2 regions of the Paraburkholderia sp. IW21 genome follow, and region 2 is predicted to be linked to the other one. Evidence: riboswitches for the same ligand, from Rfam matches in the RefSeq annotation. Region 2 holds a riboswitch; the other holds the start of a gene.

Region 1 (5,998 bases), on a different contig from region 2:
AGATCTCCTGACCGTCGCGAATGTAATCAAGCATCTGAAGGGCTCCGGACCAGGTGTTCGAGCATGTCGGCGGCCTGTTCGATCGTGAGTTGGTGCGCGACGCAGTCACCGAAACCCGGTGAGGCGTCACGTCGGTAAAGGTCGTATGCGCCGGGGGCCACCGCCAGCAGCGTGTAGGGCGCGCGGTGCGCGGCGGCACAAGAGCGTTGGCATCCGCTTAGATGGACGTCGACACCGTCGGGCAGGCGATCCGCTAAAAGCAGCGCGTCGGCCTTGGTATCGGCGAGGCTTTTTGCACAGCCTGTAGAGCCGGCGCAGGCGATCAAGCGCGTACCAGGCTGCGCGGGGTCACAGGCGAGGCCTAGCGCGTTCATTGCGGCGAGCACGGCAGGCACCGCGTCCGATGCGATATCGGGCAGCAACACGCTTTGCCAGGGGGTCATGCGAAGCGTACCGTTGCCGCGCTGTTGCGCGAGCGTGGCAACGCCGCGCAAGGTCGCGGTGTCGAGGCGTCCGAGCGGCGGCTGGCCGCCTACGTGCCACGTTCCCACTACCCGTTGCGCGTGCGCGCCGAGTCGCAGCGTGGCGTCGGCTGGCGTGGCGCGTCGCCAGTTCGCGAGCGATGGGTCACGTGACAGCGGAAAATCGACATACGTTTGAGCGTGCTGCAATACGGCGTCGACGGAATGTGCGGCCAGCAGGTGACGCATACGCATGGCATCGGCTGCAGCCAGATCGAGGAACGTGTGCAGCAGTGCGCGGACAAGATCAGGGACTTGCGAAGGCAGTACAGCGGCAAGCGCACCCGCACCCGCGTTCGTCACCGCAGCTGGGCATCCCCCCAAACCGAACACAAATCGCACACCGTCTTCAGTTTGCGTCGCCGCCAACCAGACATCATGCGGATGATCCACCCGGGCAAGACGCTCACCGCCGTCGAGCGACAACGCGAATTTCGGCGATAGCCCCGCGAAACGCGCTTCGGTTTGCAGCAGCGTGAGCAGTTCGGCGCTGAGCTGCGTGGTGTCGAACAGCGCAAACGGATCGCGTCCGGCAGCAGGGCTCACCATCACATTGCGCACATCGTCTGCAGCGGATGCCGGTATCAAGGTTGACGCTTGCCTTGCGCCGGTCGCCGGAGCGGGGCCAAGGCCCGCATCGATCAGCGCCGCGATCAACGCCGCTTCATGGCCGACCCGCACCCCACGCACTTGCAGATTCGCGCGATTGGTCAGCTCGATCACGCCGGCCGCGTGCTGCTCGCTCGCGTCGGCGATCACGGCAGCCTGCGCCGCGCTCAACTCGCCGCCGGGCAATTTGATCCGGCAAATCCCACCGTCGCGCGCGGCGACGATGCGCAGCAGCCCCGGGCATGCCGACGGCCGCAGCGCAAGGGCTGCGTCAGGTAAAGCGGTGGAGGGCGAAGCTTGATTCAAGACGGACACCGGGTTTAGCGTCGCGCGACGGCCCGAGCAAGCCGCGAGGGGCATTACTGCGGCATCGGTACACCCCGCCCGATGTAGGCTGGCACGAACAGTCTCGCCGGCAGGTCTCCTGGCTGGCAGGTCATGGTCCGCCGCTGCCTTCCCGGTTGAACCAGTGGCGCGGAGCGCAGGCGGACTCGCTGCATACAGTTGCGGGGGCAGCCACAGTGACACTGTGTTCCCTCTTCGGCCCCGAAGGGCACCGGCGGCTGTATTATGCCTTTTTTCGAACAGCACAACGAGGCTGGACGCTTTGATCGGCGTGGCACAGCGCACTATTTGAAGATACAGAATGAGGATGGATGCATGCCGGCGTGGCTGACCGTGGTGGGCATAGGCGATGACGGCTTCGCCGGCTTGGGGAGGCCCGCGCGGCGTGCTTTGCTGGAAGCGTCGGTGGTTTACGGCGGCGAACGTCATCTGGCGATGTTGCCTGCGCGCCTCGCCGCGCGCCGTGCGGCATGGCCGCGTCCGTTCGATCTCGCGCCGTTGCTGGCGGAGCGCGCGGCCCCCGTGTGCGTGCTGGCGAGCGGCGATCCCATGCTGTTTGGGGTCGGTGCGACCTTGGCGCGGCAGCTGCCGCCAGGCGAGTTGCGGGTGCTGCCCGCGCCGTCGTCGTTGTCGCTGGCGGCCGCGCGGCTCGGCTGGCCATTGCAGGATGTCGCGACGGTCTCGCTGGTAGGCCGGCCGCTTCCGACGTTGAATACCCATTTGCATGACGGCGCGCGCGTGTTCGTGTTGAGCGCTGACGGACGCACGCCTGCTGCGCTGGCCGAATGGCTCGACACCCGCGGTTTCGGCGCGACCCGGATGACCGTACTGGAGCATTTGGGCGGCGATCTCGAGCGGCGCATCGACGGCCGAGCGGATCAATGGTCCACGGGCGAAGTGGCGGCGCTGAACCTGATTGCGCTCGAATGCTGTGCAACGGAAGGCGCTCCGCGTCTGCCGCTGACTTCCGGTTTACCCGACGACGCCTTTCGCCACGACGGTCAGTTGACCAAACGCGACGTACGCGCGATCACGCTGGCGCGCCTTGCGCCGACGCCGGGTGAATTGCTGTGGGATGTGGGCGCGGGTAGCGGTTCGATCGGCATCGAATGGATGCGCGCGCACCCGACCTGCCGCGCTATCGCGATCGAAGGGCACGCGGAGCGGCAGCGTTTTATCGAGCACAATCGCGATGCGTTGGGCGTGCCCGGTTTGCAACTGGTGGCCGGCCGCGCGCCTGATGCGTTGGCGGGGCTGCCGGTGCCGGATGCCGTGTTCATCGGCGGCGGCGCGACGGTGCCGGGCGTGCTCGACGCTTGCTGGGCGCGTCTGCGTGAGGGCGGCCGGCTGGTCGCCAACGCGGTCACCTTGCAAGGCGAGGCGGCCCTGACGGCGTGGCGTGAGCAATATGGCGGCACGCTGACCCGCATCGCGCTCGCCGACGCGCAGCCGCTTGGCGGCTTCGATACGTGGCGCCAGGCGCTGCCGATCACGCTGCTTGAAGTCACCAAGGCCGCCGACTCACCTGCTCAACCGTAATGCGCGAAGAAACGCCCGAACAACCCGCGCCGCTGCGTAGCGGCTACACGACCGGCAGTTGCGCCACCGCGACGTCGCTCGCGGCGGCACGCCTGCTGCTTGCGGGTGTCGTCAGCGAGGTCGCGGAGATCGTGTTGCCGAAGGGCCAGCATGTGCCGATGCCGCTGGTGTTTTGCCGCCTGAGCGCCGACGGCGCGGAAGCCGGCACCGTCAAGGATGCCGGTGACGACCCCGACGTGACGCACGGCGCAATCGTGTTCGCCCGCGTGCGGCTTTGCGCTGAACCGGGCGTGATTTTTCGGGCGGGGCCGGGTGTCGGCACGGTGACGCGTGCCGGCCTCACGCTGCCGGTCGGCGAACCGGCGATCAATCCGGTGCCGCGCAAGATGATGACCGCGCATCTGACCGATCTCGCGGTGGAGCATGGATACCACGGCGGTTTCGAAGTGACGATCGGCGTCGAAGGAGGCGAAGAACTCGCGCTGAAAACGATGAACCCGCGCCTCGGCATTCTCGGCGGCTTGTCGATTCTCGGCACCACCGGCATCGTGCGGCCGTTCTCGTGCTCGGCGTATATCGCGTCGATTCATCAGGGCATCGACGTCGCGCGTGCGAACGGCTACGTGCATCTCGCCGCCTGCACCGGCAACGCGAGCGAAGACGCGATGCGTGCGCATTATGGTCTGCCGGATATCGCGCTGATCGAAATGGGCGACTTCGTCGGCGCGGTGCTCAAGCATATGAAACGCGCGCCGGTCGAGCGCTTGAGCGTGTGCGGCGGCTTCGGCAAGCTCAGCAAGCTGGCGGCGGGACACCTCGATTTGCACAGCCGGAATTCGAGCATCGATCTGCAACGGCTTGCGGCGTGGGCCGCCGAACATGGCGCGGATGATGCCTTGCAGACGGCAATCCGCACGGCCAATACGAGCCAGCAGGCGGTCGCATTGGCGCGCGCGCAAAACGTGCCGCTCGGCGATATCGTCTGCCAGCATGCGCTCGCGGTAGCACGCGATATCGTGCCGCCGCAGGTCGCCGTCGAAATGTTCGCGATCGACCGCCAGGGCAATCTGATCGGAGCCGCGCAATGATGCGGGTGTTGCTGCTCGGGGGCACCGGCGACGCGTTGCAGATTGCACGGCAGTTCGGACCCGAGCACGTGTACAGTCTCGCGGGCCTCGGCAAGGTGCCGGAGGATCTGTCATGCGTGGTGCGTGTAGGCGGCTTCGGCGGCAGCGAAGGCACGGCGCGCTATATCGAAGACGAACGTATTGGGTTGGTGATCGACGCCACGCATCCGTACGCCGCGCAGATCAGCGCGAACGCCGCGCAAGCGAGCCGCGCGGCACGTGTACCGTGCTGGGCACTGCGTCGCCGGGGCTGGCAGCCGCAATCCGGCGACGACTGGCGCATGGTCGACGACTGGGCCGAACTCACGCAGATACTTGCCGCGTTCAGGCGGCCACTGTTCACGCTCGGCCGCGAACCACTCGCGCATCTCGACGAAATCCCGCCGCATCAGTGCTGGACCGTGCGCTGTCTCGATCCGCACGAAGGCAATGCACGTGCGCGGATTCTGGCGACACGCGGCCCATTTACGCTCGAAGGCGAACGAGCGCTATTCGGCACGGAAGCATTCGATGTCGTCGTCAGCAAAAACAGCGGCGGCAGCGCCACCGAAGCGAAACTCGAGGTCGCGCGCGAACGCGGCTTGCCGGTTGTCATGCTGCGGCGCCCCGAGTTGCCCGCAGTCGATCGCGAGTTCGAGCATGTGGCTGACTTGCTGGACGCGTTGCAAGCGTTGCCTTGAACCGCGCGTGCATGACATGCCGGCCCAATGAATCATGGAGTATTGAATGACGGTGTTTTTTATCGGCGCGGGTCCCGGCGACCCGGAACTGATCACGGTGAAAGGGCAGCGCCTAGTGCGCGGCTGTCCGGTGATCCTGTACGCCGGCTCGCTGGTGCCGGCCGCTGTTTTAGCGGGGCATAGTGCGGAGCAAGTCGTGAATACCGCCGACCTCGACCTCGATCAAATCGTCGCGTTGCTTAAAGCAGCACACGACAAAGGCCAGGACGTGGCGCGCGTGCATTCCGGCGATCCGTCGTTGTATGGCGCGATTGGCGAGCAGATCCGCAGACTTCGCGAACTTGACATTCCCTACGAGATCGTGCCCGGCGTGACGGCGACCGCGGCATGCGCGGCGACGCTCGGCTGCGAACTCACGCTGCCGGATATTTCGCAGACGCTGATCCTCACGCGCTTCGCGAGCAAAACGACCATGCCCGAAGGCGAACAACTCGCCGACCTCGCGAGGCATCGCGCGACCATGGCGATTCACCTCGGCGTGCGCCACCTGGCGCGCATCGTCGATGAATTGCGGCCGCATTACGGCGGCGATTGTCCGATCGCGGTGATCTATCGCGCGAGCTGGCCGGATGAAGAAAAGCTCACCGGCACGCTCGACGATATCGTCGCGAAAGTACAGTCGACAAATATCGAGCGCACGGCGCTGATTCTGGTGGGACGAGTGCTGGCTCCTGAAGGATTTGCGGAATCGACTTTGTACGCGAAAGGCGATTGAAGTCCTGGTAGCAGGCGCCGAATCAGTGGGCTAATTCAGGCTGCTTTGCCGCCAGCTTCACCCTCAACGCTTTCGCGGCTCGAACCATATTGTTCAACGCCGCTTCTGTCTCCGGCCAGCCACGCGTTTTCAACCCGCAATCCGGATTGACCCACAGCCGCTCGGCAGGAATCACTTCACACGCACGTTCCAGCAGCCGCTGCATCGCTTCCGTGCTCGGCACGCGTGGCGAGTGGATATCGTAGATGCCCGGGCCAATCTCGTTCGGATAGGCGAACGCACCGAAGCCGTCGAGCAGTTCCATCGCCGAGCGCGAGGTTTCGATGGTGATCACGTCGGCATCCATTGCGGCGATCGACGGCAGAATGTCGTTGAACTCCGAATAACACATATGCGTGTGAA
Region 2 (5,998 bases):
GCGGATGATTAGCCATCAATACCCTCTGCACTCTTGATAGATTTGGAATGCCCTTTGCTTACACAGCGCGACTGCTCGCGCGCCGCCCATGTGAGGAGCAATCGTATTGCATATCGTCATTTGAGCTTCATACTGCGCGAAGCACTCACTCTCGTGAGCCTCCCTGCCACCGCACTTTACCATTCCGCCGTCACCGCTACCGCCCTTGAAAAGGGCCCCATAAAGCATCGACCTCTTCGCAGAACCGGTCAGATCTGGCACAAGAGCAGGATAAGGAACCTGCGACTGATCGCCCAGCATCAGCTCCGTGGTCTCGCCCCACTTCGGCAGTGTATCGCTCAGTTCACTACTAAAAAGCTTCCCCGTGAACTTCGCTTTCCACGTCATGTAGCATTCAACGCACATTTCTGGAACGAAGGCTCCAGCATCAGACTTGATTCCTGTGAGCATAGGCGGTGGCGCAACCGGGTCATTGCCCAACTCCCAGTTGGTAAGCCACACACCCAGTTCAGCGTCGCTGATCGGCTGCCACCACGCACCGTTAGCAGAGACCTTCGCCGAATGTGACGACACCGTGCCATTCGCAGCATACTGATAGTCGACTGCCAGTACGCGGGAGAGACTGCCATTTATGGAACTCGCCGGTTCTTTGTACTGGAAAGACTTTACGCGACCACGCTCATCGTAAGCGATGCTCGCCTGGCCGCTGTTACCCGCTATCTGTGTTGCACGGTTCGCGGCGTTACGCTCGAGCGTTCGCATCGCCCAACCTGACACGGCGTCCCGTGTCGTTGCGATGTTGCCCTTTGCGTCATACGTGTAGGTCCAGTCTTCAATCTTCCTGCCGTCCTGGATGACGGTGGCTGACAGAAGACGACCCACATCGTCGTAGCGCGCGCCGACTGTCATTTGACTACCCGTTCCGACCGCCTGCAGTCCCTGTTCGCCTGTCAGGTCGGTCGTTTCCCGCTCCGCGTAGCCCGTGACGTTGCCTCGCGAGTCATAAACGAACGCGCGGACTTTGCCCGGTGTAGCGAGCAGATGCGGACGCAGCGAGTTGTCATCGTTGTACTCAATCGTCGTTACCGTCTTCTTCCCGGGGACGGTTGCAATTGCCTTCGTTGGCCGGTTGGCGCTGTCCCAGGTGTACTGGACATCTCCATCAGGAGTCTGCCTCTGCTTCAGATTCCCTGCTGCATCCCACACACGCGATACCGTGCCGCCTGGCGTAGCAATTGAACGAGGACGCCGCGTATCCAGGACATCAAAGGTGTACGTGCTCCTGCCGGACATGTCGCTGAGCGTCGTCATGCCGGGACCATAGCTGAGCGACACATTACGCGTCGTGTCAGGATGGGTAACCGAGATTGCACGCCCGCTGGAATCGTAGGCCCACGTTGCAATCCTTGAACCGGATTCGTCCTTTACGCCCGTCAATGCGTTGGGGAAGCGGGCATCCTCGTACAGATACTGACGAACGTGGTCATATGGTGCAGTTACCGAAACAAGATTGCCCTTTCCGTCGTAAGCATAGGACGTCGGCATTCCCAAAGGATCTACCAGGGTAACGACACGGTCGCTATTGTCGTATTCCAAACGAATTGAGGTCGCCGTTGCCGGTATCACGTTATCGGCCGGCCACTCGGCGATCGATGACAGGCGCTGCCTGCCGTCATAGAAAACCTTGCGGATCACACCCGTGCGGGTCGTTTCGGAATAGAACTTACCGGTGGTATCGGAGTAGGCTTCCGTCGTACCCGGCAGTTCGTCCTTCAGGTAGAAGTAACCGTCGCCCGCTTTCGTCAGGGAGAGCCCGCGATTTCCTGGTACGACCCACGCTCCGCCAATCCACTTGAACGTCAGAGCTTGCTGGTCACCCCGATAGGCAACAATGTGCGGCACGCTCGCGTTGATCCCGAGCAGGTCGAGCCTACGCTGCCAGTTATTGACCCAGTTGCGGCCCATCGCTGTCTGCGTGGTGTCATAGGGCTTCGAAAGATACGTGCGCTTAAAGACAAGTGGAAGCGTGTCGCCGCTCGCGAAGTCAGGCTCGGAAAGCATGACAATGCCCTTTGCCGGCAACACCGGGTCCGCGACGGGGCAGGAGTCGTCGGACTGAGGCGGGACCGGTACGCCGCCGCAATAGTCGGCTATCCAATCCGAGGCATTAGGACAGTTGTAGTAATTCAATGCGTTATAGGGATCGTCCGGGCCCGTCGACATAGGCGAAGTGCCCGCGACCTGGATAGCGCAGGTCGGGGTCCCGGGAATCCCGAGAGATTTCTGGTAGGTCTGCATGCATTGCATGTAATCTGCCGCGTTGGCGCCAAACGCGACCATGAGCAGCATGAATGCGGCGAGCAGGCGTGCCGTTATTCCCGTTGGTCTCTCATCAAGTCTTTTGTTTTTCATAGTCATCCTTATTGGTTGTACTTGTTTGAAGCCCAAGCACTCTATAAAGAAGACTCGATAGTGGAAATCCGACAAATCCTAAACTTGTGACTTCCCTGGCCTCTCGCAACAGACGCTTGCGACGCCAGCCAGAACAAGCCGTAAGACGTCACGAAAGAACATGCAGGCCATGGACACGCAATAACGGCGACAACAAGAAAAGCAGACGCAGAAAAGCCCTCGCGACTAGTCCGGCCACGAGATATTCCTGCGCGAAGGTAGAGGGAAGCTGAGAGGCCGCATCGGGCCGACAAGGAAGAAGGGGACTGGGCGTCCCCATGAAAACCGAGCTATGCGTGACCTAGCCGTTCAAGCGAACGCTCCAAAGTTATCCCCAGTTTTTGTCCATAAGCCTGTGGATAACATTCTGGCAAGCACGCCAAGTACCTGATGTCTTTGGCTTCTCTGGCGCTGCACGTCCGCGCGACCGCGACCGCCCTCGCGGTCGCGCCTCTCGATCAAAGGTAAGCAGACTTCGCCGCGCTGCGACTCGCGGGAATCAACAGCTTGCTCCGCTCGACCATTGCGCCAAACAGCAACCCGATGGTCGTCCACATAATCACTTGCATCCCAATTGCCGCCACGCGAAACTTCCACAACAGCGTCGCCGGGAAACCTGCCGGCACTTCGTTGATTGTCGGCATCGACAACTGCACAGCAGCAATGATCACGATGAACACCAGGCCCGCCACAATCGATCCGTTCCACGCGCCCAGCTTCAGCGCCGCGCGGCGCCGCACCTTCAGCGAAAACACCAACGCCGTCAGCGAGATCGCGATCATCAGGAAGAACAAGCCGGTCCTGGTCCCGATCGTCCCGGGGTCGCCCACTGACGGAGGATTCGCCGGATACTTGATGCTCGGAACGATCACCAGCGCGACAAACGCGCCGAGCGCCAACCATGCGGACAACGCGCGTGCACTCAATGCGCCGACGCGGCCATATGCATACGCGAACACCAGCGAAAACAACCCACCGAATGCGGCGCCATATGCCACGACGCCAGTCAACAGGCCCAAGCCCGCTTGCGTGCCGCGGCTTACGAGTTCCTCTTCATGCCCGTGTTCGTGTGCATCGGCGCCCGCGGCCTCGGTCTTTTCCTCGAAGGAAATCGCCTGACTGACCTGCGGCTCGCCCACCACTCGGGCAAAGCCGAACGTGAGGAGTCCCGCGGCGATGCCTGCAAGCATCCCGCGCACCAACAACTTACCAACCATGGTCGACTCCGTTAGTGGCAGGGAAAGCCGAGCAGATGGCGGCCGTCGTGCACGAATTCATGCACGTACATGCCGGGAATCAGTGACGTGGCACCCTGTTCCGCACCAACGAAATAAAGCGCGAGCAACAGCAGCAAGCCGCCGAACACGACCCAGGGCAACAACTCACGCAGTGGAATCGGCGTGGGTTGAGCGGCGGGCAGAGTCGCGGAATCGAAAACAGCGTGGGTCATACGGGACATCTCCTGGGGGTAACGCGCCCCAATAGTCGATTGAAAAGGAATAGTGCGAAGCTCAGGTCTGGCTTTCGGCTGTGAATACCGAATACAGTGGCGCGACCGCGCCGGGTTCTCACCGGCTTCCGTGCTTCGCAGTGCCGCTATTCTACGCGCTAAACTTTGCCTCTCGATAGCGCCAGGCATGGTCGCACGCCTCCCGCTTTAGTCTGGGCCTTCATGGAAATGAACTGAATGGACACACGGCTGTTACTGGTCAGCCACGCGTCGACCGCCGCAATGCGCGCAGGCCGTTTCCCCGCCGACGATCCACTCGACGCACGCGGCCTCGCCGAAGCCAGCGCGGCGCGAGCGCGTCTGTCGATTCCGGACGTCGTGGCGGTCTTCGTCAGCCCAGCCGTATGCGCGCGCGAGACGGCGTCGGCCTTAGGTCTCGTCGCAACCGTCCACAAGGGACTGGCGGACAGGGATTACGGTCGATGGCATGGCCGGCGTCTCGCTGATCTCGCCGTCGAAGCGCCGCAAGATCTCGCTGCATGGACGCACGATCCCGACGCGGCCGCACCCGACGGCGAGTCATTCAGTCAACTCGTCAAGCGGGTAGGACAATGGCTCGATGCAATGAGCGAAGAAATCAGCAGGCTAACGGGCGATGCTGCGTTAAGCGACGCAATGGGCGGTGCAATGGATGCGGCGCCAAGCAAAGCAACGAGCGGCGCGCCGCGCAATAGGCGAGATGTGGTCACCGTCACGCACGCGCCGGTGATCCGGGCAGCGATCGTTCATGCGCTCGGGGCGTCGCCCGCCGTCTTTCCACGCATCGAAGTCGCGCCGCTCTCGGTCGTCGAGTTGCGATGCGCGCGACGCGGCTGGACATGGTGGCCCGCCACTCAGTAACGGCTACGGCTGCGCGCATGGGGACAGCTTGGCCGCGTCGAAACTCCTCTTCCGCTCACTTGCCCGAGACAACCAGCCTCAGCTTGTTCGAACCAGAACGCGTCAAGGTGATATCGGTTCGCCTGGCACGCGTGCCTAGATAAAAGTGCTGACGTCCCGGCGAATTCTGATCGTGCGTCGCGTCCGGCAAACACGATGCGATATCCGCCGCGACGGCCTGCAGGGCGTCCGCATTCGAGCCGGCGTCGTTGTGCGGCGTCCACGTGCATTGGTAGCTGCCGTGGTTCGCTGAACATTGCGCGTCATCGCCGTAGGGTTGCGCGATGCCCCTCCCGTCATCCGGCGTCAGCGAGGCTAAACCGCCTGGCGCCGTCGCGACGATACGTTTGAGCGATGTGCATGGGCTGGGCGCATCGTCGGCATTCGCACTCTGCGGCAGCCATGCGCTCAGCGACAAGGCGGCAATCGCGGCAATAAGCATGAGGATCTTGTTCATGTCGGCGCAATCCTTCGAACGGGGCGCTATCGCGACAGCACGCTTCGTGCCTATGGAAGGGCGGCAAATCGATCGCACGAGCCGAGTGCACCAGAAAGTGGCCTGCACGGCGATCATCACGTTGCTCATCGACGCTGGCAAACAGCGCCTGTAGGCATACAAATTGCGGTCACACCGTACCGGCAAAGAAAATACCGCCCACTAAATTGACGCCAACCCGTTACGCAATGTCTAACCAACCTGCCGCCGGCATACCGGCCCGTCTCTCCTGCGGAATACAGGGAATCGACAACGTTCTGGGGGGCGGTCTCACGCCGCACCGCCTATACCTTGTCGAAGGTGCCCCCGGCACAGGTAAAACTACCCTCGCGTTGCAATTTTTACTGCAGGCTGCCGCCGACGGCCAGGTAGGGCTATACATCACGTTGTCCGAAACCCGCGACGAGCTGATCTCAGTAGCGGACAGCCACGGCTGGGACATCAGCACATTCAGCATCCTCGAACTCCTGTCCGACGAAGGCCTCGACCCGCAATACGAACAAACCGTGCTGCACCCGGCCGAAGTCGAACTCGGCGAGACCGTGCGCAACGTCATCGAGCAGGTCGACGCGCTCAAGCCCGTGCGCATCGTGCTCGACAGCCTCTCAGAGTTGCGTCTGTTGTCGCAGAACCCGTTGCGCTATCGCCGGCAGATTCTGGCG

What was found. Region 2 has a riboswitch for cobalamin ahead of ACAX43_RS30915 (CbtB-domain containing protein). Riboswitches for the same ligand answer to the same signal wherever they lie in the genome.
Region 1: it holds a riboswitch for cobalamin, as region 2 does, so the genes downstream of both, cobG (precorrin-3B synthase) here and ACAX43_RS30915 (CbtB-domain containing protein) in region 2, are expected to answer to the same signal.

The regions. Positions count from the first base shown of each region.
Region 1 is NZ_JBGGWA010000007.1:141,068-147,065, forward strand. Features, by position in the region: gene ACAX43_RS18250 (precorrin-8X methylmutase) at 1-34, opposite strand, end outside; gene cobG (precorrin-3B synthase) at 27-1,445, opposite strand; cobalamin riboswitch at 1,527-1,706, opposite strand; gene cbiE (precorrin-6y C5,15-methyltransferase (decarboxylating) subunit CbiE) at 1,791-3,014, shown strand; gene ACAX43_RS18265 (cobalt-precorrin-5B (C(1))-methyltransferase) at 3,014-4,102, shown strand; gene ACAX43_RS18270 (cobalt-precorrin-6A reductase) at 4,099-4,821, shown strand; gene cobM (precorrin-4 C(11)-methyltransferase) at 4,868-5,596, shown strand; gene metE (5-methyltetrahydropteroyltriglutamate--homocysteine S-methyltransferase) at 5,619-5,998, opposite strand, start outside.
Region 2 is NZ_JBGGWA010000019.1:46,015-52,012, reverse strand. Features, by position in the region: gene ACAX43_RS30930 (hypothetical protein) at 1-16, opposite strand, end outside; gene ACAX43_RS30925 (DUF6531 domain-containing protein) at 16-2,412, opposite strand; gene ACAX43_RS30920 (CbtA family protein) at 2,910-3,668, opposite strand; gene ACAX43_RS30915 (CbtB-domain containing protein) at 3,680-3,901, opposite strand; cobalamin riboswitch at 3,944-4,082, opposite strand; gene ACAX43_RS30910 (histidine phosphatase family protein) at 4,139-4,801, shown strand; gene ACAX43_RS30905 (hypothetical protein) at 4,857-5,297, opposite strand; gene ACAX43_RS30900 (hypothetical protein) at 5,296-5,451, shown strand; gene ACAX43_RS30895 (ATPase domain-containing protein) at 5,525-5,998, shown strand, end outside.